Regions from separate parts of the Dehalobacterium formicoaceticum genome, predicted to be linked through region 1. Evidence: a T-box and tRNA genes for the amino acid it is inferred to sense, from the RefSeq annotation. Region 1 holds a T-box; the other holds one or more tRNA genes.
The links. A T-box is a leader RNA that pairs with one kind of tRNA and senses whether it is charged. The one in region 1 lies ahead of metG (methionine--tRNA ligase), so its partner is inferred to be a tRNA-Met.
Positions count from the first base shown of each region.

Region 2: it has a tRNA-Met gene. The T-box ahead of metG (methionine--tRNA ligase) is inferred to sense a tRNA for this amino acid. The anticodon was not compared.

Region 1 covers NZ_CP022121.1:468,340-483,668, reverse strand. Annotated here, with positions in the region: gene CEQ75_RS02410 (aminotransferase class I/II-fold pyridoxal phosphate-dependent enzyme) at 1-129, shown strand, start outside; gene CEQ75_RS02405 (dTMP kinase) at 153-833, shown strand; gene CEQ75_RS02400 (DNA polymerase III subunit) at 869-1,738, shown strand; gene CEQ75_RS02395 (PSP1 domain-containing protein) at 1,740-2,453, shown strand; gene CEQ75_RS02390 (initiation control protein YabA) at 2,459-2,746, shown strand; gene CEQ75_RS02385 (tRNA1(Val) (adenine(37)-N6)-methyltransferase) at 2,748-3,506, shown strand; gene rsmI (16S rRNA (cytidine(1402)-2'-O)-methyltransferase) at 3,513-4,349, shown strand; gene CEQ75_RS02375 (AbrB/MazE/SpoVT family DNA-binding domain-containing protein) at 4,495-4,746, opposite strand; T-box leader at 5,140-5,401, shown strand; gene metG (methionine--tRNA ligase) at 5,465-7,426, shown strand; gene CEQ75_RS02365 (TatD family hydrolase) at 7,427-8,230, shown strand; gene CEQ75_RS02360 (ATP-grasp domain-containing protein) at 8,420-9,439, shown strand; gene CEQ75_RS02355 (WbqC family protein) at 9,457-10,164, shown strand; gene CEQ75_RS02350 (NifB/NifX family molybdenum-iron cluster-binding protein) at 10,474-10,833, opposite strand; gene CEQ75_RS02345 (Mrp/NBP35 family ATP-binding protein) at 10,835-11,674, opposite strand; gene CEQ75_RS02340 (MBL fold metallo-hydrolase) at 11,692-12,513, opposite strand; gene CEQ75_RS02335 (ATP-binding protein) at 12,518-13,393, opposite strand; gene CEQ75_RS02330 (nucleotide-binding protein) at 13,371-14,228, opposite strand; gene CEQ75_RS02325 (NifB/NifX family molybdenum-iron cluster-binding protein) at 14,230-14,598, opposite strand; gene CEQ75_RS02320 (iron-sulfur cluster assembly scaffold protein) at 14,573-14,983, opposite strand; gene CEQ75_RS02315 (DUF134 domain-containing protein) at 14,980-15,329, opposite strand, start outside.
Region 2 covers NZ_CP022121.1:1,067,306-1,082,634, reverse strand. Annotated here, with positions in the region: gene ftsH (ATP-dependent zinc metalloprotease FtsH) at 1-1,550, opposite strand, end outside; gene tilS (tRNA lysidine(34) synthetase TilS) at 1,675-2,241, opposite strand; partial or broken gene tilS (tRNA lysidine(34) synthetase TilS) at 2,524-3,062, opposite strand; gene spoIIE (stage II sporulation protein E) at 3,172-5,679, opposite strand; tRNA gene CEQ75_RS05260 (tRNA-Glu) at 5,873-5,951, opposite strand; tRNA gene CEQ75_RS05255 (tRNA-Met) at 5,956-6,032, opposite strand; gene CEQ75_RS05250 (DMT family transporter) at 6,120-6,563, opposite strand; gene CEQ75_RS05245 (DUF421 domain-containing protein) at 6,689-7,345, shown strand; gene CEQ75_RS05240 (glycosyltransferase family 4 protein) at 7,463-8,584, opposite strand; gene CEQ75_RS05235 (CotS family spore coat protein) at 8,723-9,715, opposite strand; gene CEQ75_RS05230 (CotS family spore coat protein) at 9,717-10,733, opposite strand; gene gdhA (NADP-specific glutamate dehydrogenase) at 11,011-12,348, shown strand; gene CEQ75_RS05220 (protein kinase family protein) at 12,459-13,514, opposite strand; gene CEQ75_RS05215 (protein kinase family protein) at 13,543-14,541, opposite strand; gene CEQ75_RS05210 (LysM peptidoglycan-binding domain-containing protein) at 14,614-15,329, opposite strand, start outside.

The DNA.
Region 1 (15,329 bases):
CTGGTAGTACCAGGGGAAATCATCACCCGAGAGGTTTTGGATCAGATAGATCAAATTAAGAGCTGGGGCGGCCATATTCAGGGGCCGGGGGATGCGTCGGGAAAAATCTTGGCGGTGTTGAAAGAATAGGATCAGGATGGGGAGATTGAGCGATGAAAGGTAAATTAATTATTATTGAGAGCGGTGCGGATAGCAGCGGGAAAGCGACTCAAACCCAATTGTTATTTCAAAGATTGGAGCAAGAGTCTTATCCGGTAAAAAAGGTAGAGTTCCCCAACTATCAAAGCCCTTCTTCTGCTTTAGTAAAAATGTATTTAAACGGTGATTTTGGCAAAAATCCTGGGGATGTGGATCCCTATATATCTTCTACCTTCTATACCGTGGATCGCTATGCTTCCTATAAAACAATCTGGGAGGATTTTTATACCCAGGGAGGCATTATCTTAGCGGATCGTTATGCCACCTCCAATATGGTGCACCAGGGGGCGAAGCTGGAAGGTAAAGACAAGGACCGCTATCTGGAATGGTTATGGAATTTTGAATTTAACATCTATAAGCTGCCGGTTCCGGATGGAGTGATCTTTCTGGATATGCCGACGGAATTTAGTAATCGCTTGATGGAAGAAAGAAAAAATAAATACACCGGCGGGGTAAAACAGGATATTCATGAGAGAAATAAATTATATCTGAAAAGCTCCTATGAGAATTCCCTTTATGTAGCGGCCAAATACGGTTGGAAGCAGGTTTCCTGTATACAGGGAAATCAATTGCGTTCCATTCCGGAGATTCACGAGGATGTTTATCGAGAGGTCAAAGATATTATTAATGGTTAGGAATTATCCTTATTTTAATTTAAGTTGGTGATGAAATGCTCCCTCAATTACAGCAAGCCGTTAAATCAAATCTAATGGTTCATGCTTATCTGTTTTTGGGACCACGAAAGATAACCCTGGCAAACGCTGTCGATCTGGCCAAGGCAGTCAATTGCCTCTCCCCTATTGAAGGGAGGGCATGCGGGGTCTGCCTAAGCTGCCGCAAGATTGAACATGACAATCATCCTGATGTCACGATCATAGAGCCCTTAGGAACCAGCTTTAAAATAGAGCAGGGACGGGAATTGCATAAATTAATCAGTTATCAGAATTACGAAGGGAAATATAAGGTGCTGATCTTGACCGGTGGTGATCTGATGACTCATTCTGCAGCGAACAGTATGTTAAAGATGTTGGAAGAACCCCCGGAAGGAACAATTTTTATTCTTCTGGCGGAAAACGGAGATGAGATTTTACCAACTGTACTTTCCCGCTGCCAGGTGATAAAATTTGGGGAAGAAGTCCTGGAGGATCCTTCGGTAGAAGGGGAAAAGCAGGATGAATATGTGAATCAAGTGGTTACCCTGGTTCAAAGTCTTCCACAAATGGATTATGCTCAGCTGCTGAAAATATCTGAGACGTGGGAAAAAAATAAAGAATATGTCCCGAGATTATTGGAGGGTTTGGTAACCTGGTTTCGGGATATTGGAGTGGCCAAGCTCATCGAGGAAAAGGGTATGGTGCACCATAAAGATTATTGGGATCTGTTGCTAACCAGCCCATTATCACCGGATCAGGCTTTCCGGGCGGCGCAAGAGGTGGCACAAAGTCAGCAGCTCCTAAGACAAAACGTCAACTTTAGATTGGCGATCGATGTGTTATTATTAAGAATACAAGTTTATTTTCAGTCAGAAGCGGAGGAATAAGATGGAAAAGGTTGTTGGAGTACGGTTTAAAAAAGCCGGAAAAATATATTATTTCAGTCCCGAAGAGTTGGATTTAACCGTCGGAGACGGGGTGGTAGTTGAAACAGCCCGGGGTATAGAGTATGGTCTCGTGGTGGTGGCACCCAAAATGGTACCGGAAGAAGAAGTGGTTTCTCCATTAAAAAGCGTTTTAAGAAAGGCAACTGAGGAGGACACCTGTGTCTATCAGGAAAATAAAGAAAAGGAAAAGGAAGCTTTTAAACTGTGTCAGCAGAAGATACAAGAACATGAACTGCCTATGAAGCTGGTAGATGTGGAATATACCTTTGATGTCAGTAAAATTATCTTCTATTTTACTGCTGAGGGCAGGGTGGATTTTCGCAATTTGGTGAAGGATTTGGCGGCAGTTTTTCGAACACGCATTGAGTTAAGGCAAATTGGGGTGCGGGATGAGGCGAAAATGTTGGGCGGTTTGGCGTCCTGCGGCCGCATTCTCTGCTGTCATTCCATATTGGGGGATTTTCAGCCTGTATCTATTCGTATGGCCAAGCAACAGCATTTATCATTGAATCCTACGAAAATTTCCGGCATTTGCGGAAGATTAATGTGCTGTTTGAAATATGAAAGCGATGATTATGAAAATAGAGAATGCGGACGGAAGAAATCCGGGGCCCCGGTGGCAGAAGATGGTGAATTTGAAACACATGAGGAGTGATGACGGTGGAGTTATCTCAAGCTCTTCGGGAAATGGAAGAAAAGGTACAAAAATTTATTGAGGAAATTCGAACCATACAGCGGCACGTTCATCATTTGGAAGAGCAGAATGAATTTTTGCGCGCCCAGCTCTATGCCAAAAAAGATCAAGGGGCAGGCTTTGAAAATCTGATTCGTTTATATGAGGAAGGATATCACGTTTGCCCTGCCCATTTTGCGCGGGCACGTACCGAGGATTGTCTTTTTTGCGTTAGTTTTTTAAATAAAGAAAACCAGTCTTCTGGAGAGATATAGGGTGGGTGTGGTGAGTCAGTCTGAGGAGCGCATAGATGACTTGTTGTGGCGCAATTTAAAAATAATTCAAAATCCCAATTGGTTTTGTTTTTCTTTGGATGCCGTCCTTTTAGCGGATTTCCTGCTTTTGAGACCGGGGGATCGGGTGGTAGATTTAGGGACCGGCACAGGAGTGATTCCATTGTTGTTAGCTGCCCGACTGCGTAATGCCAGCATTATCGGTCTGGAGCTGAAAGAGGAAGTAGCGCACATGGCCGAAAGGAGTGTGTCATTAAACAATCTTAACCAACAGATTACTATTAAAGTTGGCGACATTAAAGAGGCTTCAGCTCAATTGGGGAAAGGTTCATTTGACTTGGTGGTGAGCAATCCCCCTTATGCCCCTATGGGAACTGGAAAAATCAGTCTGTCCCCTGTTAAGGCGGCAGCCCGCACGGAGGTTTATTGTTCTCTGAAGGATGTGATCCGAGAAGGAGCCGCCCTTCTTAACTCTGAAGGTCGCTTTGCTCTGGTGCATCGACCTGCCAGGTTGGGGGAAATTATATCCCTGATGCGGGACTATCGTTTGGAGCCTAAACGCATGAGGTTCGTACACCCTATGCTGGGCAGAGAACCCAATATTTTAATGATTGAAGGCATTAAAAACGGAAAAAGAGATGTACATATTTTGCCGCCTCTTTTTATCTATCAAAAAACAGGTGTTTATTCAGAGGAAATGGCAGCAATTTTTCAAGGAAAAATATTAAAGGAAGAATGGTAATAGCTTATGGAACAAGGAATCTTGTACTTGGTGGGGACACCCATCGGCAATTTGGAGGACATTTCCTTAAGGGCCTTAAGAACCTTGAAAGAAGTAGACTTGATTGCGGCGGAAGATACTCGCCATACAAGAAAGCTGCTTAGTTTCTATGATATTCACACCCCTTTAACCAGTTATTTTGAACATAACAAAATGGTCAAAGGGGATTATCTGATTTCATTGTTATTACAAGGGAAATCTCTTGCCCTTGTTTCCGATGCGGGAATGCCGGGGATCTCCGATCCCGGTGAAGAAATTGTCCGGGATGCCATCTCCCGGGGGGTCACAGTATGCCCGATCCCGGGGCCCAGCGCTTCCTTATCCCTTTTAGTCGTTTCAGGACTCCCTACCGCTCAATTTGTCTTTGAAGGCTTTTTGCCCCGAGGTAAGCGGGAAAGGCAGGTACGGTTGGCCAGATTGAAGGAAGAAACCCGTACTATGATTTTTTATGAATCTCCTTATCGTATTATCGATACCTTAGAGACGCTAAAGGATTACCTGGGAGATGATCGTCAAGGGGCAGTGGGACGGGAACTTACCAAAAAATTTGAAGAGGTGATCCGGGGATCTTTAGGGGAAATCATCGGACACTTTAAAGAGCATTCCCCCAAGGGGGAATTTACTTTAATCCTGGCAGGAGGCGAGGAAAAAGTGCCCGAAAAGCCGGAAAGAGCAGAAATTAAGGAAGAATTAAACCGTTTGCTTGAAGAGGGCATGACAAAAAAAGAGGGGATTAAAGTACTGGCTCAAAAATACAAAATCCCCAAGAATGAGGTTTATACCATCAGTTTGGAGGAATCATAATAAAAAAGGACAGGCTTATGAGCCTGTCCTCATTCTTTCCATTAAAATGCATTTGCCTCATTAAATAACTTAAACAAGACACCGCATTAGACTTTAGCTGTAAAAAATTCCCTATCATGGTTATATCTTTAGAGAGGAAGTTTAATTATACAGCTTCAGCATTCATGGAAGCTGCACATTCGCGGCAAACGTTTTTACCTTTGAAATGTTGTATGTCTTCAGCACTCCCGCAGAAAATACAAGCAGGCTCATACTTTTTCAAGATTATTTTTTCGTTGTCAACATAGATTTCCAAAGCATCCTTTTCATCAATACCTAGGGTTCTTCTGAGTTCGATGGGCAAAACAACCCGACCCAGTTCGTCTACTTTTCTAACAATACCTGTGGATTTAATCATTTCAAAACACCTCTCCTTTTATAACAAATTTCGACATTATTCGCCTCGCCTAAATAATACCAAGCATTCCAGCTAAAGTCAACCTTTTTTTGATATTTTTGTCTCCAGTCAGGTAATTATTTTTTAGGAGGGATTTTATGGTTCCTGAGGATAATTCAATTATAACAAAAATTACCAAGATATCAACCTAAATATTCGTTTTTATGACAAATTTTATAATATCTATAATTAAGTCCCATAATATGTTGGCTTTATCCGATAGATAACGCCTACTGATACTAAGAAATCTTTTTATGTTTTATATAGATACAGGAAAAGGTACCTTGAGAAAAGTTGTTTGGGGAAACTTGACAAAATTTTAAATGATCAATATAATTAGCTAAAAGTCATATGAAAGCTGCAATGATGGGGAAGAGTAGCAGGTAAAGCCATTCACAGAGAGCGGGATCAGGTGTAAGCCCGTAATGACTTTTTTACGAAGATGGCCCCGGAGCGGGTTAAGTGAAAGGAGAAGCCCTTAAGTGGCCTCTTATTAGCTTAAAACCGGGTTAAATACCCGTTATCAAAGCATACAGGTATAAATTTTACCTGGTGAGGTCTGTATTGCGAAATACAGACGAATTAGGGTGGTACCACGATTACCTTCGTCCCTTGCAATGGGTGAAGGTTTTTTTATTTTGCTATCTGAAATAATAAGACGAATGATTGGAGGTTTATTATGACCAAGAAAAGCTTTTATCTGACGACACCTATTTATTATCCCAGCGGTAATTTACATATTGGACACGCTTATACCACCGTAGCAGCAGATGCATTGGCTCGTTATAAAAGGATGCAGGGTTATGAGGTGCGCTTTTTGACAGGCACGGATGAACACGGGCAAAAGATAGAACGTAAAGCCAAGGAGGCAGGAAAGGCACCCTTGGAGTTTGTCGATACGATTGTAGCGGGCATTAGAAATTTATGGGACAAGTTACTCATCTCTCATGACGATTTTATTAGAACTACTGAGGAAAGACATAAAAAGGTCGTGCAGGAGATCTTCAAAAGAATATATGATCAAGGGGATATTTATAAGTCGGAGTACGAGGGATGGTATTGCACCCCTTGTGAAACCTTTTTTACCCAGCGTCAGCTGGCAGAAAATCAGACCTGTCCTGATTGCGGTCGTCCTGTGGAACTGGTCAAAGAAGAGAGCTACTTCTTTAAGATGAGCAAATATGCCGATCAGTTGCTACAATATATTGAAGAGCATCCGGATTTTATTCAGCCGGTCACCCGAAAACATGAGATGGTCAATTTTGTTAAGCAAGGTCTGGAAGATTTATGTGTTTCCCGAACAACTTTTTCCTGGGGGATTCCAGTACCTATTGACGGGAAGCATGTGATTTATGTATGGTTTGATGCTTTAACCAACTATATTTCTGCTTTAGGCTATGGCATGGAGGATGATTCCTTATTCCGGAAGTTCTGGCCGGCGGATGTTCATTTAGTAGGTAAGGACATTATGCGTTTCCATACCATTATTTGGCCAATTATTCTAATGGCGGCCGGAATTGAGCTGCCCAAAAAGGTCTTTGGCCATGGCTGGGTGCTCCTGGACAGCGGCAAAATGTCCAAATCAAAAGGAAATGTAATTGATCCCTTGGTGCTGATTGACAAGTACGGTGTGGATGCCGTCCGTTATTTCTTATTAAGGGAAGTACCCTTTGGTCAGGATGGCTATTACTCTGAGGAGGCATTGGTGAATCGTATTAACATCGATTTGGCCAATGATTTTGGTAATCTCATCAGCCGTTCCACGGCAATGGTGAACAAATTTTTAGGGGGGACAGTAGCTGCTCCCGGAGCAGGAACTGAATTTGATCAGGAACTGATTGATTTGGCCCAAGCAACCCCGGCCCAAGTGGAAAAACTCATGGATAAGCTGGAATTTAGCAATGCATTGGCAGAAATTTGGAAATTGGTCAATAAAGCCAATAAGTATATCGATGATGCGGCCCCCTGGAGTTTGAACAAAGATCCCCAAGGAAGAGAAAAGTTAGAAACGGTCCTTTACAATCTGGCCGAAGTCATTCGTTTATGCACCGTGATGTGCACGCCGATGATGCCTTCTCTCCCGGAAAAAGTATGGGTTCAAATGGGTATAGAGGGACAGGAAGAAATTATGGGCTGGGACAGCTTGCTTTGGGGCAAATTCCCTGCCGGTACCAAGATTCATCGGGGAGATCCTATTTTCCCCCGCATTGACCTTAAAGAACTGGAAAAGGACTCTGAGGCTTTAGAGGTCTCTGAAGCCTCTGTACCGGAAGAGTCGGCACAGGCAGAAGAAAAAGAGGAAGCTATTGAAGAAATCATGCCGGAAATCACCATTGAGGATTTTGCCAAGATTGATCTGCGAGTGGCGGAAGTATTATCCTGTGAGAAGGTGAAAAAAGCGGATAAACTCCTCCAACTTAGCGTAAAGGTAGGAGATGAGGTGCGCACAGTTGTGTCCGGGATTGCAGAACATTATCAGCCGGAGGAATTGGTAGGGAAAAAGGTGATTGTGGTAGCCAATCTGAAACCGGCAAAACTCCGGGGCATAGAATCCCGGGGGATGATTTTGGCTGCCTCCCACGATGGCAAATTAGAAGTGGTTACAATAGATGAAATCACACCCGGCGGGACGGTAAGGTAGGTGAATACAGTCGTGCTCTTTGATACCCATGCTCATTTAAATGATCCGGCATTTGCCGGAGATCTGGAGGCAGTGATTGAGCAGGCGGGCGAAGCGGGGGTTAAAAGAATCGCTACGGTAGGCTACGATCTGCCCTCCTCTGTGCAGGCTATCAAGCTTGCTAAAAGGTTTAAGGGGATTTATGCGGTAATTGGGTTGCATCCCCATGATGCCACCGCCCTTGATGAGGATTCCTTATATCAACTTGAAGTTTATGCCCGGGAACCGGAAGTAGTGGCTATTGGGGAAATCGGTCTCGATTATTATCGGGATCATTCCCCCCGGGATGTACAGCAGGAAGCTTTTCGCAAACAGATTCGCTTGGCGAAAAAATTGGGAAAGCCAATTGTGATTCATGATCGGGAAGCCCATGGTGACACTATGCAGATCATCAAAGAAGAAAAGGGCGGAATCAATGGGGGAATATTCCATTGTTTTTCCGGCAGTTGGGAGATGGCTCGGCAGTGTATCACTTTAGGGTTTCATATTTCTATGGCCGGACCGGTAACCTTTAAGAATGCCAATAAATTGTTGGAAGTGGCCAAGATGGTACCTCTGGACCGACTGCTGGTGGAAACAGACTGTCCTTACCTGACACCTCACCCTTATCGGGGCAAAAGAAATGAACCGGCTAGGGTGCGTCTGGTAGCAGAGAGAATTGCCGAGCTACGGGGAATATCTCTGGAAAAGCTGGCGGAAGCAACGACGAAAAATGCCATGGAGGTATATCAGATTGCCCCGGAGCTTAGTTTATGTCATGACTAAAGGTCTGGTATTCTTGCGTTGTCCATTTGTCCCTGACAAGATAGACCAGATCTTCTTTTTTGGCATACACCGCCGGATAAAAATTGATAAAGAGTGGAGATAAGCTCTTCGTATAACTACCTATCTTTTAAAGATGGATCAGAATTAAATCTCTTCCGGATATGCAATGGAAACAAAGGGGGAATATGGATGAATATTTTGTTAACAGCCGTCGGTCGGCGAAGTTATCTGGTTCATTATTTCAAAGAAGTTTTGGGAAGAAATGGACAAGTTCATGCTGCCAACAGCAACTTAGATTCCATTGCTTTACAGGATGCGGATAAAGCTGTCATTACTCCTTTATCTTTTGATGATGAGTATATCCCCTTTCTAATGGAATATTGTCGAAAACATCATATCAGAGCAATTATCCCTCGCTTGGATATTGATTTGCCGATATTATCAAAAAGGAAAAAGGAGTTTGAATCAATTGGCGTGAAGGTTATTGTTTCCAACGAGGAAGTTATTGCAGTATGTAATGATAAGTGGGCAACATATCAATTTTTATTAAAACATGGTTTCCATACTCCCCGTACTTTTCTCTCCATTCAAGATGCCTTGGAGGCTGTTAAATGCCATGAGCTATCTTTTCCTATAATGATTAAACCAAGATGGGGCGCTGGATCCTTGGGAATCTTTGAAGCAGATAACCAGGAAGAATTATATGTATTGCATCAGAAGACGAAAAAAAAGATTGCCGAAAACTATATTAAGGTTGTTTCCCAGCAAGATCCCAAGAGATCTGTTATTATCCAGGAAAAACTAAACGGAGAGGAATATGGATTGGATATCATTAACGATTTGGAAGGAAATTTTCAGAGTGTTTCTATTAAAAAGAAATATGAAATGCGCGGTGGGGAAACGGATTTTGCTGAGATTGTGGAGCATAAAGATTTAGAAGAAACGGGGCAAAAAATTAGCAGGGATTTAGGTCATATTTCGATTATTGATGTGGATGCTTTCCTTGTAGAGGGTGTTCCTTTTGTGCTGGAGATGAACCCAAGATTTGGCGGGGGATATCCTTTTAGTCATATTGGTGGCGTCGATCTGCCCAAGGCAATTATAAGCTGGCTTAAGGGAGAGCAGGTGGCAGTGTCCTCTTTACAAGCTAAACCCGGTGTGATTGGTATCAAAGATATGACTACGGTAAGGTTAAAGTCTTGCCAATAAATAAAGGGGTGTTTGTTGTGAGGGAAAAAGTCGGTATTATGCAGCCTTATTTTTTTCCGTATATTGGATATTGGCAATTAATTAATGCTGTAGACAGATACGTAATCCGAAATGACGTAAATTTCATCAAAGGTGGCTGGATCCACAGAAATAAAATTTTGATTAACGGAGAAGGTCATTTTATAAATTTGCCGTTGCGCAAAGCAAGTTCAAATAAATACATCAATGAAATTGAAATTTTAAACGATGCTTCCAATATTAATAAAATTCTGAGAAAGATTGAATCTGCATATAGAAAAGCACCATATTATCAAGATGTTTTCCCTGTCCTGGAAAAGATTATTACTCAGGATGAAGAAAACCTGGCGAAATATCTGCAATACTTAATCAAAGAGATTTGCAGATATTTATCTATTGAAACTAAAATTTACGTTGCTTCGGAGATAGAAATGACGCCAGGATTAAAAGGACAAGACAGGGTTATAGATATATGCAAGATCTTACAAGCAGAATTATATATTAATGCAATTGGTGGAAAGGAATTATACAGTCATGAGGAATTTAATAACCAAGGGATGCAGCTTAGATTCTTAAAAACCAGTGATATCATGTATCACCAGGCCAAGGATGAATTTGTTCCCAACCTATCCATAATTGACGTGATGATGTTTAATGAGCAAAAGAAAATTAAAGAAATGCTTAACAAATATGAATTAGTTGAATAACGATTAAAAATAAAAACGCCTGTAAAGAAGCGTTCACATAGGGATTTACGAAACATGTGAATTTTAACCGACTCTCTTCAAGCGGAGACTTGAAAGAAAAGACTGCACCGAAGGATAAAACCTTTAGTGCAGTCTTTGTTTTACTGTTTATGACAATGATGATGAACTGTTCACCTTAAAGACGGAACTGGGATTCTGGCATTAGAAAACTAAAATAGAAACTCCTCATCACGATTTTAGAAATTAGTGGTGAGGAGTTAATTATTATTTAAGCTATGCATGTATCGGAGTTTTCAACAAAGAAGTACCTTATTCCCCACATTCATCATGATGCTGATGCTCATGACAAACGGAACCAGTAGATTTAAGGGAGCCCTGCAAGTACGCTTCTACTGCTGCTTTAGCATCACCTTTTGCTCCTACAACAACTTCAACGTTCCTTTCATTAAAAATCTCAACCGCGCCTCCGCCCATACCACCGCTGATGATGACATTTACACCACGATCAGCAAGAAAGTTAGGTAAGAATCCAGGCCTATGCCCGGGGTTAGCAACGGTTTCGCTTTTGATGATTTGATTATTTTCAGTATCAAAAATCATGAAACCTTCGCAATGTCCAAAGTGCTCAGTCACCATTCCATTTTCGCTTGCTACTGCAATTTTCAGCATTTTAGTTTTCCTCCATTTTTTCTAAGATTTTTGCAACCGGCTCAAACCAATTGCCATCGAAAAGCTCTATCATACCCTTGTCACATGCAGCCGAAATTTTTGGGTCGATAGGTAACTTAGCAAGAACCTTTAAATTATGTTTTTCGGCAATTTCTTCAATATGACTTTCGCCAAATATCTGATAGTCCTTTCCATTATCAGGGCATTTAAAGTAGGACATGTTTTCCACCAGACCGATAATAGGGATATTCATCATCTCAGCCATTTTAACAGCCTTTGATACGATCATGGATACAAGCTCCTGTGGTGAGGTCACAACAATAATCCCATCAACAGCAATAGACTGAAATACCGTAAGGGGAACATCGCCGGTGCCCGGTGGCATATCAATAAACATAAAATCTACATCGCTCCAAATAACATCTGTCCAAAACTGCTTTACTGTGCCAGCAATAATTGGCCCTCTCCAGACAACCGGATCAGTGTCGTTTTCTAAAAGCAAATTGACAGACATAATATCAATCCCAGTCTTTGTTTTAACAGGGAATAGACCGAATTCACTGCCTGAGGCTTTCTCCCTGATACCAAATGCCTTAGGGATAGAAGGCCCGGTGACATCCGCATCAAGAATCGCAGTATGATAGTTCATCCTGTTCATGGTAACTGCAAGCATAGAGGTAACAAGTGATTTACCGACACCACCTTTGCCGCTGACAACACCAATAACCTTTTTTACACTGCTCATCTCATGCAGCTTCTCGGAGAAATCCGTTTTTTGTTCTTTTCGTTCTGCGCAGTCCTCCGAACAACTGCTACAGCTTTGATTGCAATTTTCGCTCATAATCTTGCTCCTTTTATTTAAAATACAATTTCACTGCCTGCTGACAGATAATTGATGCTATCACCCATAATAGCTTTCAGCCTTTTATAAGGCTCGATACCTGTGCAATGGCAGGTGTAAAACTTTGCTTGTGTACCCATCAGGTATTTACCAATTCTATCTATCATTTCAGAGTCCTCGTTTCCGCCTGAGCGGCTGGAAAGATGAAATCCACCTATCACATAGCCCGGCATTCGGCCTTTTAGCGTGTGAAAATGCTCAAGTATATTTATGATACCATTATGAGCGCAGCCTGTTACTAATAGGGTTTTCCCGTCTTCCTCTACCACGAGGTTTTGTTCATGTGCAAAGATATCAGCTATCGTTTGCCCCTTATATTCCTTGAGCAAACCACTGTTTGATTTTGGGCGTGGCTCTTTTTGGACGATATTAGAGAATACTTGGATTCCACTGTTAATAAAGAAACGGTCTGACGTGAGGATAATTTGTTTGTTTTGCTTCAGATCTTCATCAAGACCGACAAATTCCAATTCATCATTTGGACGAATAGCATAGTGCTTTTCAAAAGCGAGACGATGTAGAAATACCTCGGCTTTTGTGTTTTCTTTCAAAAAGGTTTTTAGCCCTCCGCCGTGGTCATAGTGTCCATGCGAAATCACAAGAAAGTCAACATCAGCAATATTCACATTAAGCTTTTTTGCATTTTGAAGAAACAAATCGCTTGCGCCCACATCAAACAATATTTTGTGTTTTTTTGTTTCTACATACAAGCTAAGGCCATGCTCGCTGCCAAAGTCTTTTGATATCGAGGTGTTTTCAACCAACGTTTTAATAAGCATGACTTTAGCCACCACCTTTTTCAAAGAGTAGATTCATTGTTTTGTGATAAACCTCTTTAACCGCCGTCCCCGATATGCAGTCTATATCTACAACGGTTTGACCATTATTAATCGCTTTCACGGCATTGGAGTCGAAAGGTATCCTACCGATAAAAGGCAGCCCTTGTTTTTTACAAAACCGTTCAATCTTTTCTGTGTTTTCAATGCTGGTATCATATTTGTTGATACATACCGCTGTCTTCGTCCCGAATTTCGCTGCTGTATTTATAATGCGCTCCATATCGCTGATACCTGATATAGAAGGTTCTGCGACTATCAAAACCATATCCACACCACTAAGTGATGCGATGACAGGACAGCCTATTCCGGGAGATCCATCAATAATGGCAAGTTCCGCATCGGCTGCCGCAGCCTTCATTTGCTTTTTCACCTCAGTTACAAGCATTCCGGAGGTACCACTGCCCATTTTTAGTTGCGCTGTTGAAAAAACTTTTTCTCCATCAGAATACAGCATCAATTCCCCGGCCACTGCCGGTTTCATAGTTATCGCTTCCACAGGACAAACATACTCACAAACGCCGCAGCCTTCACATGCGAAATGATCCACTTTGTATTTTTCATCTATTGAAATAGCATCAAATCGGCAGTTTTGCCTACACTGATCGCATTTAATGCAAAGTTCCGGATCTATCACTGCTTTTGGTAGCCCATAATAATCTTTTTTTGCAGGTTTAACACTCCATCCGGTAATGAGGTGCAGGTTAGGCGCATCTACATCACAATCCGCATATGCTTTGGCATCAGCAAGCTTTATAAACGCACTTGCTATTGTCGTTTTTCCGGTGCCGCCTTTACCGCTAAGGATTAGTAGTTGTTTCATGCTGCACCTCCTTTGTCACATTGTTAAGCAGAGAAGAAAACAATTCCCGGTATTCCTCATTTTTATTAACGGCGATTTCCGCATTTGAGTTCAAGGTTCCAAGTTCATTGTCAAATGGAATCCTGCCTAAAATCTTGATATTTTTTTCCAAGCAAAACTTCTCAGCAGGATTTTCTCCTTCCAAACATTTGTTAAGAAGCACCCCAAATGGCTTATTAAATAACTTGACCAGATCGTATACCATATTGAGGTTATGAACACCAAACAATGTCGGCTCAGCCACCAGTATGCAATAGTCCGCATCTTTGATGCTCTCCATCACGATACAAGCGCTTCCTGGTGGACAGTCGATAAATGTCTGCTTATTTACTTCCGAACTTTTCTCAAGTAGCTTTTTTATGATAGGAATACCCGTAGCTTCACCGGTGTTCAATACTCCTGTCCATACCGCCACTTCGCCAGAAACACCTTTTTTAATTTTGCCAATAACCTTTGCTTTCTCTGATAGTGCCCTTGCAGGACAAACCAAGATACAGCCACCGCAGGAGTGGCACACATCGTCAAAGACAATCAGTTTGTTTTTAATATAGGCAAGGGCGTTAAAGTTGCAAAAATCAACGCACTTTCGACATCCATTGCATAACTCATGATCAACTTCTGGAATCTTTACTGATATTTCTTCTTCTTGAATTCCTTCAGGCTTAAAAAACAGATGTCCATTCGGCTCTTCTACATCACAGTCTATATATGTGGATGCTTTCGCTATCGCTGCTAAATTCACCGATACCAGTGTTTTTCCTGTGCCGCCCTTGCCGCTTAGCACAGCTATTCTCATATTAATTGCCCCCGTGCCCGTGAAATCCGGCATGAAATTCATCCAACAAAGGTAATTTCCCATCGATAAAAGCATCAATATTATTTTTGGCTGAAGTAGTTGCCGTTTTATAGATTTTGATTTCAGCGGGTTTTAGCACGTCAGCAGCATTTGCACCTAAGCGGGGAGTGAGTAAAGCACTTGCTTTGTTATCTACTATTATTTGTGCAGCTTTAATCCCGGCACCTCCTGTGCTTGTTGCCGCACTGTTGTCAATAAATATACTTTCCTTAGTTTCTACATCATAAATAAGAAAATAGGGAGTACGTCCAAAGGATACACATACATTCGACTCCAAAGTTTTCTCATCTACTGGAATTGCTATTTTCATAAGAATCCTCCGTTCTATTTTTGTTTAAATAATTCTCAATTGCGCTGCGTAGCGCACTCACACCTAAATTTGAGCAATGAACCTTATTTTCAGGAAGTCCATCTAAAGCCTGGATAATATCTTCTTCCGTAATATTCAATGCTTCCTCTAAGGTTTTACCCTTTGCTAATACCGATGTCATACTGGATGTTGCAATTGAAGCACAACAACCAAATACAAGATAGCTGATTTCTTCTATGCGGTTATCTTTCACCTTTAAATAAACGGTCAGATAATCTCCGCAGGAAGGATCACCGTAGCTTCCTTCAGCATCTGCATCGGGCATACTATGGGCATTTTGCGGACACATAAAATGCTCGATTACTTTTTCTGAATATATGATCAACCACCTCTATCCTCATCAACAGTAAAGCGCCCTCCACGCCTATGCCTATGACAGCCACGACCACAACCATTCCCTAATCCTTTGCAAAGCCGGTATTCGCCACCCTCAATCAAAAGCACCTTTCCATTTACTAAAGATTCAGCCAGCTTTTTTCTGGCCTCGATATAAATGCCTTGAACGGTGCTACGAGCAATATTCATTTGCTTGGCGCACTCTTCTTGAGTGAAGCCTTCCAAGTCGATAAGTCTTATGGTTTCATATTCGTCAACAGTCATATTTACATGGTTTTCTGCGTCGGCAGGTGAATCAAGAGGCCCAAATCTATTACTTTCAGGCAAACAGCAAA
Region 2 (15,329 bases), 600 kb from region 1:
CCCAGCTCCTCAGACATTCCGTAGCGGGTAATCATTCTGCGCACGGTTTCTGTAGCTCTTTCCAGGTCGTTTTGGGCACCGGTGCTAACTTCCTTTAAGACCAGCGCTTCCGCCATCCGACCTCCTAAGAGCATCACCACCTGATCCTTCATTTGAGATTTGGTCATATAATTCCGGTCTTCTTTGGGCAGAAGCAGGGTATATCCTCCTGCGCCGCCCCGAGGAATAATGGACACTTTATGCAAAGGATCTGCATTAGGTAATAAGTAGGCAATGACAGCATGCCCGGCTTCATGATAAGCCACCAGTTTCCGTTCATAATCGCTGATGACACGGGATTTTTTCTCCGGTCCGGCAATCACTCTTTCCACGGCATCTTCCATATCCTTCATATTAATTTCATTTTTATTACGGCGGGCGGCAAGTAAGGCCGCTTCATTCAAAAGATTGGCCAAATCCGCCCCGGTAAAGCCGGGCGTGCGCCGGGCCAATACCTCAAGATCAACATCCTTGCCTAAAGGTTTTCCCTTGACGTGGACCTGAAGAATTTCTTTACGGCCCAAGATATCGGGAACATTAACCGTAATCTGCCGGTCGAAACGTCCCGGGCGGAGCAAAGCTGGATCGAGAATATCCGGTCTGTTGGTGGCTGCTACCACAATAATGCCTTCATTGGCGGCAAAACCGTCCATCTCTACTAAAAGCTGGTTCAGGGTTTGTTCTCTTTCATCATGGCCGCCCCCTAAGCCGGCACCTCTCTGTCGGCCGACAGCATCAATTTCATCAATAAAAACAATACACGGGGCGTTCTTTTTGGCTTGTTCAAATAAATCACGTACCCGGGAGGCGCCCACACCCACAAACATTTCGACAAAATCTGAGCCGCTGATGCTGAAGAAGGGCACCCCGGCTTCTCCGGCCACTGCCCGGGCCAGCAAGGTTTTCCCGGTGCCGGGAGGTCCGAATAATAATACGCCTTTGGGAATTTTCGCCCCCAGCTGGCTGAATTTGCGGGGAGACTTTAAAAACTCCACGATTTCTTCCAGCTCTTCCTTCACCTCATCAACCCCGGCCACATCAGCAAAGGTCACTTTCTTTTTTTCATCGGTATGCAGCTTGGCTCGGCTTTTGCCAAATTGCATCACCCGGTTCCCGCCGCCCTGGGTTTGCTGCATCATAAAAAAGAATAAACCAACCAAAAGCAAGATGGGCAGCAAAGCGGAAAGGATGCCGGTCCACCATGGAGGTCCCGGCTCTTCATCAAATTTCACCTTAACGCCCTGACCCTCGAGAATCCCTAATAATTCAGGGGCAGGGGCCGCCGTAGTGGTAAATTTCTCCTCATTTTTCAGGATACCTTCGATGGCATACCGATGCTCACCGGCCAGAATACTGACCTCTTTTACTTCCCCATTTCCTACCTTAGCCATAAATTCGTCATAAGTTAATTTCCCGACCTCTTCCGCAGGGGGAGCTGTCATTTGATAAAAAGAAACGGCGATTAAGACAATCAGCACATAAATGGCAAGGTTTTTAAAAACTCGGTTCAAACGTTACACTCCTCTCGACACAATGAAAAGAAAACTTGGCTCGCACCAATCCTTTTTTTCAATATATATGCAATTTTACTATGTGATTGTACCATATTTTATTTCTATTTTCAAACTATGGTATTTATGACGGGCAACTCTTTTTTAACCGAACCAATACTGCTTTGTGATCATCTCGCCCCGCTTCAAAAAGCCTGCTCCGGCGGTATCCCGCCACCCAGACAATCTGATCTCCCGCCAGGAGGAGGGGGACGGTTGCTCTCTGGGATTGGGGGATTTTTTCATCAATAAAGAAATCCTTTATTTTCTTTTTGCCCCTCATCCCCCGGGGATAAAAATAATCTCCCCCACGGCGATTTCTGATCGTTAAGGTTTTCTGCAAAATGTCCAAGCTGAAAACCTGGGTCTCCCTGTCCGGAGTTAATCCCGGCTCCGGCCAGGAGATTAGTGATACGGTTACCGCCCGTGCCAGCCGGGGCAGATAGGTGGTTCCCGGTGCTGTGAGCTCCACGGGAGCTAAAACCGGTGCTGCCGGAGCTTTCCTTTTTTCCGGGGAGAAAATCAGGGTGCTGCCTTCCCGATAGGCATAGATCGGACCCGGTAAAAACAACTCCTGTCCCGGGGCAAGGTTCAGCAAGGCTTCCGTATGATCAAAGGTCAATGTGCCCTGCTTACCGGTATAATCATCCATGATCTGACGGATCAGCCGCCGCTGGATGGCCGGATGAAAGGATTTCATTTGATCAAAATCCAGCCCTGTATGCCCAGACCCAAGGGGGACCTTGATTTTTTCTCCCGCCGACCGGGTTAATTCTTGCAATAAATCATTTTCTTCCCGTAAAATATCAGCCGTTTTCACCAGGGAAGGAATGATGCGGGGATTAAATTGTTTCAGGTGGGGGATCAACCCTAACCGAATCCGGTTGCGGGTATAAATCTCTTCCTGATTGGTGGGATCGAGACAATAGGCGATCCCCTGCTCATGGCAATAAACCAGGATTTCCTCCTTGGTAAGGCCAAGCATTGGCCGAATCAGAGCACCTTCACGGGGGACATGGCCGCTAATCCTTCCGGCCCGGTACCACGCAGGAGATGAAGTAGTACCGTCTCTGCCTGGTCATCCCCATGATGGGCAGTCACGATCCCATCAGCCTGGATCTCCTGTGCTGCCCGATGCAAAAATTGATAACGCAGGATGCGGGCGCCTTCCTCCGGGGACAAACCTGTCTCTTGAAGATAGCGGGGTACATCTACTCTGGCTACCCTGCAGGGAAAGCCCATCTCCTGAGCCTTTGCGGCAACAAAAGCGGCTTCTTCCTCTCCCTGGGTGCCCCGCATCATATGATTCAAATGGGCCGCATAAAGCTTCAGCTGCCAATCAGAAGCGATTTGACCCAATACATAGAGCAAAGCCATAGAATCAGGCCCCCCGGAAACAGCAAGAACCAGGGTGTTTCCCGGGGCAATCAGGTGATATTTTTCGATGGCGGTGAGAATTTTCCTTTTGATCATCTTTTCCTTTTCCTACCCTCTAAAAATAAATCAATTTTTATGCAAAAAAACACGGTCCTTACCGTGTTTTCGCGATCCATTGCTCTTTTCCCTTTATTATGACCAAATTTTATCTCTCGTAATCTTCAATTTCTGCAACATCTTCCACAACGGCCACGATGACGGAGATATCATCCCGGGGTCTTCCTCCGCCCAGGTTGACTGCGTTTTTTGCCAAGGATTCTGCCAATTTATTGGGGTTCTTTTCCAGACTATTTTCAATGATCCCGGCAATCCAGCGTTCCGCATCCTCCAGCTTATGCCCTGTATCCAATAAACCATCGGAGGATAGAACGATCACATCCCCAGGGCGGATGGTCTCTTTGATGGTTTCCATTTCCACATGATGCAAAATTCCGATGGGCAGGCTGGAGGCCCGAATGACTTTTACCCCTTCCTTATTCTTAACAAAGCTGGGCCCGGCGCCGATTTTAATGAAATCTGCCTCACCGGAAAATAAATCGATGATGCAAATATCCATGGTGGCAAAAGTATCTTCCTTGGCCCGAAACATGAGGACCGAATTAATAGTGTGGATGGCGCTGTATTCATCAAAGCCGGTTTCCAGTAATTTTTCCAGAAGCTGAAGGGAAGTCCCGGATTCCGCGGCTGCGCTTGCTCCTACACCCATACCGTCGCTGAGCATGAGAATCTGTTTTCCCTCGGGAAGTAAGATGGTATTGGTGCTGTCACCGCACACTTCCTCTTCATATTTGGCAATTTTATATTGGCCGATATTCAGCCGATAAGCCTTGGCATCCATCATTCTGAAACAGCAATTTTTAATGCCGGTATCATAGGAACAATTGGAATGGAGGATCTGATATTCCATCCCCGTCAAACGGGATAAAGCAGGCAGCAGGACTTGACGGCAATTGTCAACCCCGGGGCAGGAGGTTACCTCCAAAGATAAATCCAAGGTCTTTTCCCCCATTTGCTGGATGTTGACCCTGTCCACAAAAAACCCTCGGCCGGCTAACATCTTTTTTAGATGGGCCTCCAAATAATCCCGGGCATTACTGCTGTTTTTGATTTCTTTGGTGATCTTGTCAATGATCTGCGCGGATCCGGTCAATTGATTGGCCATCAGGCTGCGGGTATTTTCCATATGCAGCTGCCAATAATGATTTTTCTGATACAATTCAAACAAACAATTAATGGCGGTGAGCATTTCCTGGGCATGGGAACATCTTTTGCGCAGAGTGGCCGGCATATCCTTGACACTGACAGCGCCGTTCTGCTCAATGGTGGTAAATAAGGAAATAATAGAACGGTAGGTTTGATAAAAATCCTTTTCCCAGCATAGCTTCTGCAAGGTGCAATCCTGACATACCCGGGCAGAAATACGGTGCAGCACAGAATTAATATTATAATCATCGGCAAAATCCTGTTCCCCGGCGATTTGCTCCATGGTGGCGGCCAATTCATGAAAGACATGGCTCATGGTATTTAATTTGCCAAGGGCTAAACGTCGAATACGATCTTCTTTTTGAGTCTGATCCCCATCAGCCAGGCTGTAATTAAAGATCCTGCCCATCTTATGCAGCCCCGCTTTGGGTATCAAGAAAAACAAAATACCGGCAGCAGCGGAGGCGGTGAGGGAAGAAATAATCAGCTGCGTATCCAGCAGATATAGGGCCAGGAGGAGATTGCCTAAAAAAAATCCCATTACCACGCCCAAGCGGCCAAAGCCGTTAAATGATCCGGCCAACAATCCGGAGAAGGCATACATGCCGATGATCGAGGGGGCAATCATGGAGGAGAGGCTGGGCACTACCCCAACCAGGGCTCCCATGGCGGCACCGGCACCGCCTCCGCCCAGGAATGCAGCTAAAATTACGATCAAACGACTCACCATACTGGCAATTTCCATACCGGCCACGCTCCAGCTGCCCAGCCCCATGATCATTCCAATGACGGCGATAAAAATACAGATCATCTCATCGGCAGAAAAGCGGTTGATGGCTTTCCGATTCAGGATCAACCTTTGTACCACCAAAAAGACCAGGGATAACCCGGCAGCGAAAGCACCTTCAAAGACAAGGGAGATGATTTGGTATTCTGAAGCATGTCCCAGGAAAAGTCCGATGCCCTTCACGACAAGGACGGCACTGAAAACCAAGGCCGGCACCTGGGTCCATTGCCGATCCAGATCGATGGAATGAAAGAAAAAAACAATGGCCAGAAGCAGAATCACACCCATATTATAAAGATAAGCCTGTCCCTGAAAAACGGTTAACAAACCGACCATAATGGGCAGGGCCTGGAGGAAGGCCTGTCTTCTGTCACTGCAGGCTAAAGCAGCGTAAAAAGCGGGGCCAAAGGGCAGGAGACTGCCCAGAACCTCTGCTCTGCTCAGAAAAAAACCCATGACTGCAAAGATCATGATTTCCGGCAGCACCAGAACCAAATCATCCCAGGACCAGCGGGGAATTTTATATTTAGCCGGCGGTACAAACTTGGCAGCCATTTTTTTGGTGCGCATTTTTAGCTTGACAGGCCAGTCGTACTTGTACTTAAATTTGGAGCGCCTTTTTTTTCGTTGATAATCAATGTTGACATGAGGGTTTCCCGACACAGCACCACACCCTTAACTATTATTCCTTAACATTATAGGATGAGGGCGAAGAAAAACTTGTCGGTTTTGATAAGATGAGACTGGGAACATTGCGACCATCTTTTTAGTTTTCTACAACTTTTTCATTAAAATAAAAAGAAAATAAAAAAGCATGCGGCAAGATGTAATACCTGCTGCACGCTTTAAAAACCTTTGGTGACCCGTAGGGGATTCGAACCCCTGAAACTGCCAGCGTGAAAGGCTGGTGAGTTAAGCCGCTTCTCCAACGGGCCAAGTTGGTAGCGGTGACTGGATTTGAACCAGTGACACCACGGGTATGAACCGTGTGCTCTGACCAACTGAGCTACACCGCCGCAATTCGCTACTTTTAGATTATGCCTGAACCTTGATTAAATGTCAAGCATAAAATTTCTTTTCAGGAAAGAAGATGGTTCCCAAAGCTATTTGGGCAGCATCAGTCTGGCACCAAAGGCTAAGAGCAGGATCCCAAACCCTTTTAACCAGGTGAAAGGGAATTTTTCCATGCCCAAAAATCCGGTACAGTCAATCACTAAAGCCGCTGTAACCTGTCCCACAATGATGGCGGTGGTGGCGTTGGCCACGCCGACCTTGGTCATGCTAGCTACGACACCGTAAATAATCAGCACCGAGATGATGCCGCCCAAATAGCCATACCAGGGCACCTCTCCCAACCTTGATAACTGCCCCCGACCCAAATGAAAAACAAACAAGACCAAGGCCGCCGTCACTACGCCAATAAGATGGACGATAAAGGTCGTCTCCATTTGGCCGATAGTTTTAGACATAAATGAATTCACCGTTCCCTGGAGCGCCATGGCTACTCCGGAAAGAGCCGCAATTAATAAAGGCAACATTATTTCCATCTTTCATCCTCCCGGTATCAATGTAGAAACCTGTATTATTCTTCCCTGAGCCAAGGAATGTATGCCTTATTTCAATATAATAAGTTGCAAAAAAAATGGCAAACTAAAACGGAGGTGAATCAAAGATGGAAACAGTTTTACGGACTGTCGGGTTGTTGGCTTTTGGCTTTATCTGCTATCGCCTCATGGGCTATCGTTCTATGGGGGATATGGAACCTACGGATTTTGTCATCATGCTGGTAATTGCGGAAACATTAGGTACTCCTCTGGCGGACGAAAGCCTCTCCCTTACCAATACGATTATTGCGGTCAGTACCCTGACCATACTGCAAATTTTGTTTTCCTGGACCGGTTTAAAAAGCACTTTCCTGTTACAGCTGATGGACGGCAAACCCATTCCCGTAATCCAAAACGGAAAAATCCTGGAGAAAAATATGCGCAAAGCCCGGGTTAACCGTTCCGACTTAATGGAAGAATTGCGGGTCCAGGGACTGAGCAACTATCTGGATGTAGAATTTGCCTATCTAGAACCCAGCGGTCGCTTCAGTATTATCCGCAAGAAAGAAGTAGAGCCCATCACCCCCCGATACTTAGGAAAAAAAACATCCAAGACGATTATGGAAAACGGCGAAATTTTTGCCGATCAACTGACCCAATCCGGTGTCACGGCAGCAGAATTGGCCGAGATCCTGGAAAGTTTTCATATCGATGATTTAAACCAGTTAGAATCGATAGTGATCACCCCCGACGGTCATATTGCTCTGACAAAAAAACAGCAGTGAACTCGTTCAGCTAAAGCTGAACATCGGGGTTTCAGATGGGGAATCTACCCCACCTGAAGTGAAAATATGAGCTCCCACTTATAGAATTGGGAGTCTTGGAATTTGATAAAGAGCCTATCAGCATCCGGAGATAGTTTTTTGATAGGTCTTAACAGTTTCTTGAGCGGTCTTGGCCCAGGAAAATTTCTGAGCCTGGTGATAACCATTTGCCCCTAAATTCTTTGATGCTTCGGGATGAGTCAAAAAGAAGAACAGACTTTCCGCCAGTTCCATATAATTATAAGGATCAAACCAGGCGGCACCCCTCTCCAACACCTCCGGCAGAGAAGAAGCACGGGCCGCCAAGGTGGGAGTACCGCAGGCCATGGCTTCGAGGGGAGGCAGTCCGAAGCCTTCATAATAAGAAGGGTAAACAAAAAGTTCTGCCCCGGCATAGAAATAAGGCAAATCACCCACGGGGACAAAGCCGGGAAAGAGGACCCGGTCACTGATACCCAAGGCGGCGATTAAGGCATCCAGATAATCCGGTTCCTTTTGCTTTTTCCCCGGCAGGACCAAATAGATGGGCTTTTCAATTTCCTTGCTGATTTTTGCAAAGGCCGTCAACAAGAGCTTAATATTTTTGCGGGGGCTGAATCCGCCCACATACAGGATATAGTCTTCCTCCAGCCGATATTTTTCACCCAATAATTTGCGGCACAGGGATTTTTCCAAAGGCCGATAGACCGGCTCAGGGGCTTCCCAAATAACATCAATCTTTTCTGCCGGATAAGCGAAGATCTGGGTAATATCCTTTTTCGACCAATGAGATACGGTGATGATGCGATCCGATTCTTCCATGATGCGGGGCATCTCCGTAAAAAAGGTTTTTAAATAACCTTTCCCCACCGTCTCCGGATAAATATAGGGGATCAAATCATGAATCGTTACCACCTGGGGACACTTTTTGGTTTTAGGCAGACCAATCCCGTTTTGGGGTACGTGATAAAGGTCAAAGTGTTCCCTGGTCAAAGCCCGGGGCAAAAAAAACTGTTCCCAGTATTCATTACCGATTTCTACATTATTAAATTCCTTTTCATCGGTGATATCCAACTCCCGATATTCCTCTCCGGGCCAGAAAGGCCGGTAACAAGCCCCATCCTCTCTTTGTTTTAATTGATAAATTAATTGATAAGTATAAGTGCCAATACCCGTACCCCGATACCAAATCGCCCCTCGGGCATCAATGCCAATGTTCATGATAGCTCCTCCTGTTTTATTTCACCTTCCAGTCCTGCTTTCATATTCTGAGATAAGCTTTCAAATTTATTGGGCGCATAGGTATCAGATATCACAGCAATTTTCAAAATCTCACCTCTTTCATGATACCCATTTCCGTTAGACGAAATTCTTGAGAAATTTATCAATGGCGCGATGTTGATCCAAACAATTCTCCAATCTTTCTGTCAGATAAAGGTCATGTTGAGGTGTCCGATTTTCCTTTTCATAATATTCCCGGAGCAGGCGCCAGGGAATCTCAGGAAATTGGAGAAAAGCGCCCAATACCTCTTTGTGTCTTGATTCCAGAGGCACAAATTGATCATAGCTGTCCATGATTTCTGTTGCCAGCTCCATTTCCCAATTGTTTCTGGATAATGCCCGCCGCATCAGGCGCCACAAATCTGTGATATTCACATCCATGGCGATGGCATCAAAATCGATCAGCACCAACTCCCGGCCCTGACGGATAAAATTCCGGGCCGCAGCATCCCCATGGGCCAAGGAACCCCAATCCCGTGCTTCATCCACCAAATCAGCATAATGGGAATCAGCCAAATTTTTCACACTCACCCGGGCATGATTCAGCATCCATTCGCCAAAAAGCATTACTTTGCGATCAAAACCATCGGGATTTGCTTTGGTACGGGCAACATTAAGGTATCTTTCCAAATCTTTGCATTTATCCTGGAGTTTTTTTGGCCATTTGCCCAGTTTGTTCTTGGCCTCATATCCTTTTTGGGGAGTAAAACCAATACTGGCCCGATGAAAACAGCCCAGGGTCTTTGCCGCGCCCAGAAGATCCTCCCGGTTCAGGTAATCCAATTCCCTCCCTTCTACCCACTCCTGGAGGTAATAATAAGAACCTTGGTAGGGCACGACCAAGCTGCCCTCCGGCGTGGGCACACAATTGGCCAACTGGGCAAAGCCCCGTTTCTGAACAAATGCCATGCCCTCCATCATAAACTGTGCCCGCTGTAAACTTTTTCTTCCTTCTTTCAGGCATCTCATCCCTTGCCCCGTCTTAATCCGATAGACACCGCGCACCTGACTCATTTCCAAAGGAGACTCTCCCCAGTTAGATAAAATACATTTGATATCATGATGATCCATATCATCCCCCCTTACGCGCTTGACAATATTTATTTTCAAAAGAATGACAGAATTTCTCCTGATAAGACATTTTACGCAGAGCTGAGGATAATTTCTTAAGAAAGCCTTCATCCTGCCAGGAAACCTTCCCTTCAAAATATCTCTCTGAGATGCGCCAGATCTTTTGCGGAAATTGTAAGAATGCCAGCATGACCTGATACTGTTCCTTTTCCAGAGGGTAAACCTTTTGATAGGACTTCAGGATCAGATCTCCTTTTTCTTCATGCCAATGCTGATCCCGCAAAGACCGCTCAAGCAAACGTACCACATCCGCTGCTCTGATATCATAGCGGGCATAATCAAAATCGATGAGAGCAGCCTTTTTATCGTCCTCAATGATGAAATTTCGGGCGGCCACATCCCGATGGGTAAAGGACTGCTCTTTTTCTGCTTTTTTTGCGATCTTACGATACTCCGAGGACTGCAGGGTGGCACAAGCTTTTTCACCCTGAGCAATGACCTGATCTGCAATGGCCAGATATTTTTTTTCGAAGGGCGTTAAAGAGCTTTTCTTTTGCGTCAGGGACTTGAATTTTTGTAAATCCTCAGTCCTTTTTTGCAAAACATGCGGCCATTTCCGATACATGGCCCGTGCTTTGGCTCCCTCCAGAAGCTTTGCTCCTTTGGCATGCTGATGGAATTCGGCCAGGGTCTCGGCTGCCGCTGTTAAATGATCTTCCCGTTTAAAATCGCAAGGGATTCCCGAAATCCAATGAGTCATGAAATAAATTTTATGATCCTGGTGTACCAAAGGAGATCCATCTTTCGCCGGCACCGGAAAAGACACTTTGGTAAAACCTTGTTCCTCTAAGTGTTTTAATATAGAATAAATAAAGAGCATTTTATGCTCTCCTTTATTGGCGCATTTAAGGCAATAAACACCCCTGCTTGTTTCCACACGATAAACATCATCCTGAATTGGTATGATGCCATGAATGGAAAAATCATAATGACTGAGCACGGATAAAATACCTTTCAATACTATCACCACCTACCGATATTTGCTGTCCCCTCAGGGCACCCTATTATAAACTATTGCTCTTGCTTATCCATGTTGCTAAAATTTTTCCTTTGATTTTGCACAATTTACCTTGTGTAAAATAAGTATGATACTAAATATGATTGTATACAAAAAATAATGTATACAATATTCCTGGGGGTTACCTCTTGCTTTCGCGCCATTTTTTGATATAATTCAGGTTATTAATTTACTAAGTAAGGGATTCTTCCCGATAAATCAATAAGGAGTGGTAAAGATGTCTTATGTAACAGATGTTATTGAGAGTACGATTAAAAGCACCCCCCGGGAACCGGAATTCCATCAGACCGTAGAAGAAGTACTGACTTGTCTGGAGCCGGTCATGGAAAAAAAACCTGAATATCAGGAAGCTGCCATTTTGGAAAGAATTGTGGAACCGGACCGATCCATTGTTTTTCGGGTACCCTGGGAGGATGATCAGGGAAATATCCATATTAACCGAGGTTTTCGTGTCCAATATAACTGTGCCATCGGACCCTATAAGGGCGGCCTCCGCTTTCATCCCTCCGTCAATCTCAGTATTTTAAAGTTTTTAGGTTTTGAACAAATTTTTAAAAATTCTCTGACCGGCCTGCCCATGGGAGGCGCCAAAGGCGGTTCTGATTTTGACCCGAAAGGTAAATCCGAAAAAGAAATTATGCGCTTTTGTCAGAGCTTCACCAATGAATTGGCTTACCTGATCGGAGCAGACATGGACGTTCCTGCCGGTGATATCGGCGTTGGCACCCGGGAAATCGGTTATATGTTCGGCCAATATAAAAAAATCAAAAGAGGCTATCCCGCCGGAGCATTGACAGGAAAAGGCATTACTTCCGGTGGTAGTTTAGCCCGTACCCAAGCAACAGGATATGGCACGATTTATTTCCTGGAAGAAATGCTGAAGGATCGGCAGGTGGATTTAAAGGGAAAAACGATTATTATTTCCGGCTCTGGAAACGTGGCGCTTTACGCTTGTCAAAAAGCTCAGCAATTAGGCGCCAACGTGGTGGCAATGTCCGATTCCTGCGGCTATGTATATAATCCTAACGGAATCAATTTCGAAGCCATGCAAAAAGTCGAGGAAGTGGATCGAGCCAGAATCAGTGAATATCTGAAATATGACAGCGATGCAACATATTGTGAAAATTGCAAAGGTCTTTGGACTTCCAAATGTGATATCGCAATTCCCTGTGCTACTCAAAATGAAATTACTGAAGCTGAAGCGGCAACGCTCATTGAAAATGGTGTTAAAGCACTGGTTGAGGGTTCCAATATGCCTTGCTCCGCTAAGGCAGTGAAACTCTTACTGGAAAACAAGATCCTCTTCGGACCGGCGAAAGCAGCCAATGCCGGTGGTGTTGCCACCTCAGGACTGGAAATGGCCCAAAACAGCATGCGTTTCTCCTGGAGCTTCGAAGAAGTAGACCAAAGATTAAACAGCATTATGGTGAACATCTATCACAACACGAAAAAAGCGGCCCTGGAATATGGTTATGAAGGCAATTTAATGGTGGGTGCGAACATTGCCGGCTTTATCAAGGTTGCCGACGCGATGCTGGCTCAGGGAATTCTGTAAAAGTAAAACTACACAAAAGACGGGAAAGACATAAATTAAGTAAAGGGACGGGACTGTTGACACCATCGCAGATGATGCCACGATCCCGTCCCTTTGGTTTCGGCACCTTTCTAAGCTTCTTCATCATCTTCCGGGAGAGACTTCCCTTCCTTTCCCCGGATCCCACCGAAGGCTGCTTCGATAAACCGGTGCTTCTCCTGCTCTTCTAAATGTGCCTGGGCAAACTTCTTGGAGAATTCATCGGGGGGAAATTTACTCAAGCGGCACTTTTTCATGAACCTGACAAAAGTATCCGGGTACATTAAGGCAGCCTCCAAGGTCATGACCTCTTCTCGGGAAAGATGTTTGGTGCGATGATAGGAAGTAATAATCTGTTCCCCAATTTGCTGATTCCATTGGAAATATGGCATGACCTGCTGCATAAAATAGACCAGATCTCCTACCTGTACACCGTAAGCGCAATGTTCCCAATGACGGATATGGGTGACTCCTTTGGCAATAATCCCCTGCCCAGGTTCGAAGCGGCGATGGCAAAAGGTTTTATTCTCCTTGGCCGCCTCCACCAAAGCAGGATATCCGGCGAGCTTTAATAAATTTGCTGCCTTGTGGGCGATGATTTCATAAGACGCCCAAGCTGTCTGAACCTCCGGTGGTAAATGATTCAGGTTTTCTTCCGCCCAGGATGTTTTTTCCGTCATCCCTTGTGCAATATCATCCCAACGTTCCCTGATGGCCCAGGGAGGAACTGCATGGAAAAACATGGCCGATAAATGGATTTCCCCCAGGTACCTGGCAAAAGCCAGTACTTGATCTAATTCATCCCTTTTTCCTTGTTTCCCCCCCACCCAGTCCGTCAAATAATAAATGCCTAAATCGCTTTTGACATAAAAGTCACCATACTTGGTGGGAATTAAGCGGGGTATCCCCTGAAAACAACCCTGTCCGGCCAAGTGCTCCAAAGCCAGGTGCATAAACATCACCCGATCTTCCTGAAAGGCAATTTTCAGTATTTTTTCTCCTTTATGGGTTTTAATTTTATAATCGTTATTTATTTTTTTCATTCTTTTAATGGAAAGATCCCATTCCTGCAAAATCTCTCCTTTATCTAAAAACTCCTGCATCAACTTGGTTTCTCTTTTGACCAAAGACCTGCGCTTACGAGCCAAAAACCTTCCCCCTTTCTCCGCAAACCCCTTAGGCAAACAAACATGAAAGAAATCCTTCTTTTTTTTCTTCCTGGCTCCAAAAATCTTCCAGGCGCTTTTTGGCATCTTTCCCCTTAGAATTTTGACCGGCCATTTCATGAAGCAGTTCCCAATAACCCCGCGGAAACATCATGATTCCTCTCAGCAGACGAAGTTCCCGGGGCTCTAGATGAAGGATTTGATCATATTGGGTGACCACCTTTTGACACAAAGTTTCATCCCATTGGTTTTCCCTGCCGACAATAAATAAAAAATCAATTAAATCCCGCAGGGGCAGATCCCTCTTCCAATGCATCAGACCGGTGAAAGATACTTCCTGGGACCAACCCATAATCAGATGCTCCTGAGTCAAGGCGCTATGACAGATGCTTAAATCCTGGGCCACTTGTTCTTTGAGGAACTTATATTCCGGTCCGGTGAAGAATTTTGCGGCAGTAACTGCCTGGTCCGCCATACGCTCTAGACTTTCTTTAAAGAAAAGCGGTTTTTTGATCTGCCCCTTCAGACGGACAATTTGAGAAGCAGTCCTTAAGAAATCTGCTGCCCAGGGATTTGCATCTGTTTGCTCCCATTTTTCGCCCGTGAAATAAAAACCTCTGGAGGCCAGATGTAATTTACCCAGACCTTGCGCCGTTTGAAGCACATCTTGGTCATCCCGGAAATTTACAGGATTTCCGGAAATCCAATCAGAAACACAGTAAAAGTTTCCTGCTGCTTCTAAATAAGGCGCTCCGAATTTTGTCCGAATCAAACGGGGAATATTTTTAAATCCCTGGTGCGCCAAATGCTCCATCAATAAATAATAATGAAATATCTGGTCGGGAAAAGCCCTTCTGATTTGTAAACATTTAGCACCTACTTCCGTTTCCAGCTTAATAACCCCTCGTTGAAATGATCCGTCGAAGATTTTAAATTCCCATTGTTCGATCGTGTGCCTATCCAGATGCAGCTTAGCAATGGTGCGCTGATATCGATCTCCTCTTGCCACCTTTCTCCACTCCTTTAATAACTTTAAAAAGCACAACATTTGCAGTTGTGCTTATCGCTGTACATCTTATCTTCAGCTTCCGGGAATAGACAACAGCAAGCCGGTTCTGATCTCTTCTTCATGGATGGCATTGAAGGTGCTGATTCGTTCTCTGGAAATCCCGAATTTATCGGCAATGGCGTCTAAATCCTCTCCTGCCTGAACCCGATAAAATTTCATTTGAAAATAGCTTTGTCTGCCGGAAGATTCAGACCTGACCTCCTTTTCTTTAGCTGCCACTTTAATCAATTTTTGAGGCAAGGGCAAGGGTACCTGATTTTCCAGTGGCACCACTTCCCGGAATTGCGGGATTTCTCTTTCGCTAAATGAATCTTTACTTGCTGTCTCTGTTGGGATCTCTTCCCAGTCATTTGTCTGAGCGTACAATTCCGGAATCTCTTCATTTTCTTCAGTCCGATAATTTTCCGCCTCATAATATACTTCTTCCGTCAAAATTGGCTCGGCCTTTGGAACTTCCCCGGACTCCTCTTCTAATAGAATGGGTTCAGCACTTGAAATCTCTCTGGACTCCTCTTCTAATAGAATGGGCTCGGTACTTGGAATCTCTCTGTACTCCTCTTCTAATAGAATGGACTTGGTACTTGGAATCTCTCTGTACTCTTCTGCCACAGATATGGGCTCTGTATTTGAAGCTTCCCTGAACTCCTCATCCAAAGGAATCGGCTCCTCCGCTCTAAAAACAGGTTCTGCATTTTCCTCCGTGATCAGCTGTAATACCGCCTCATACT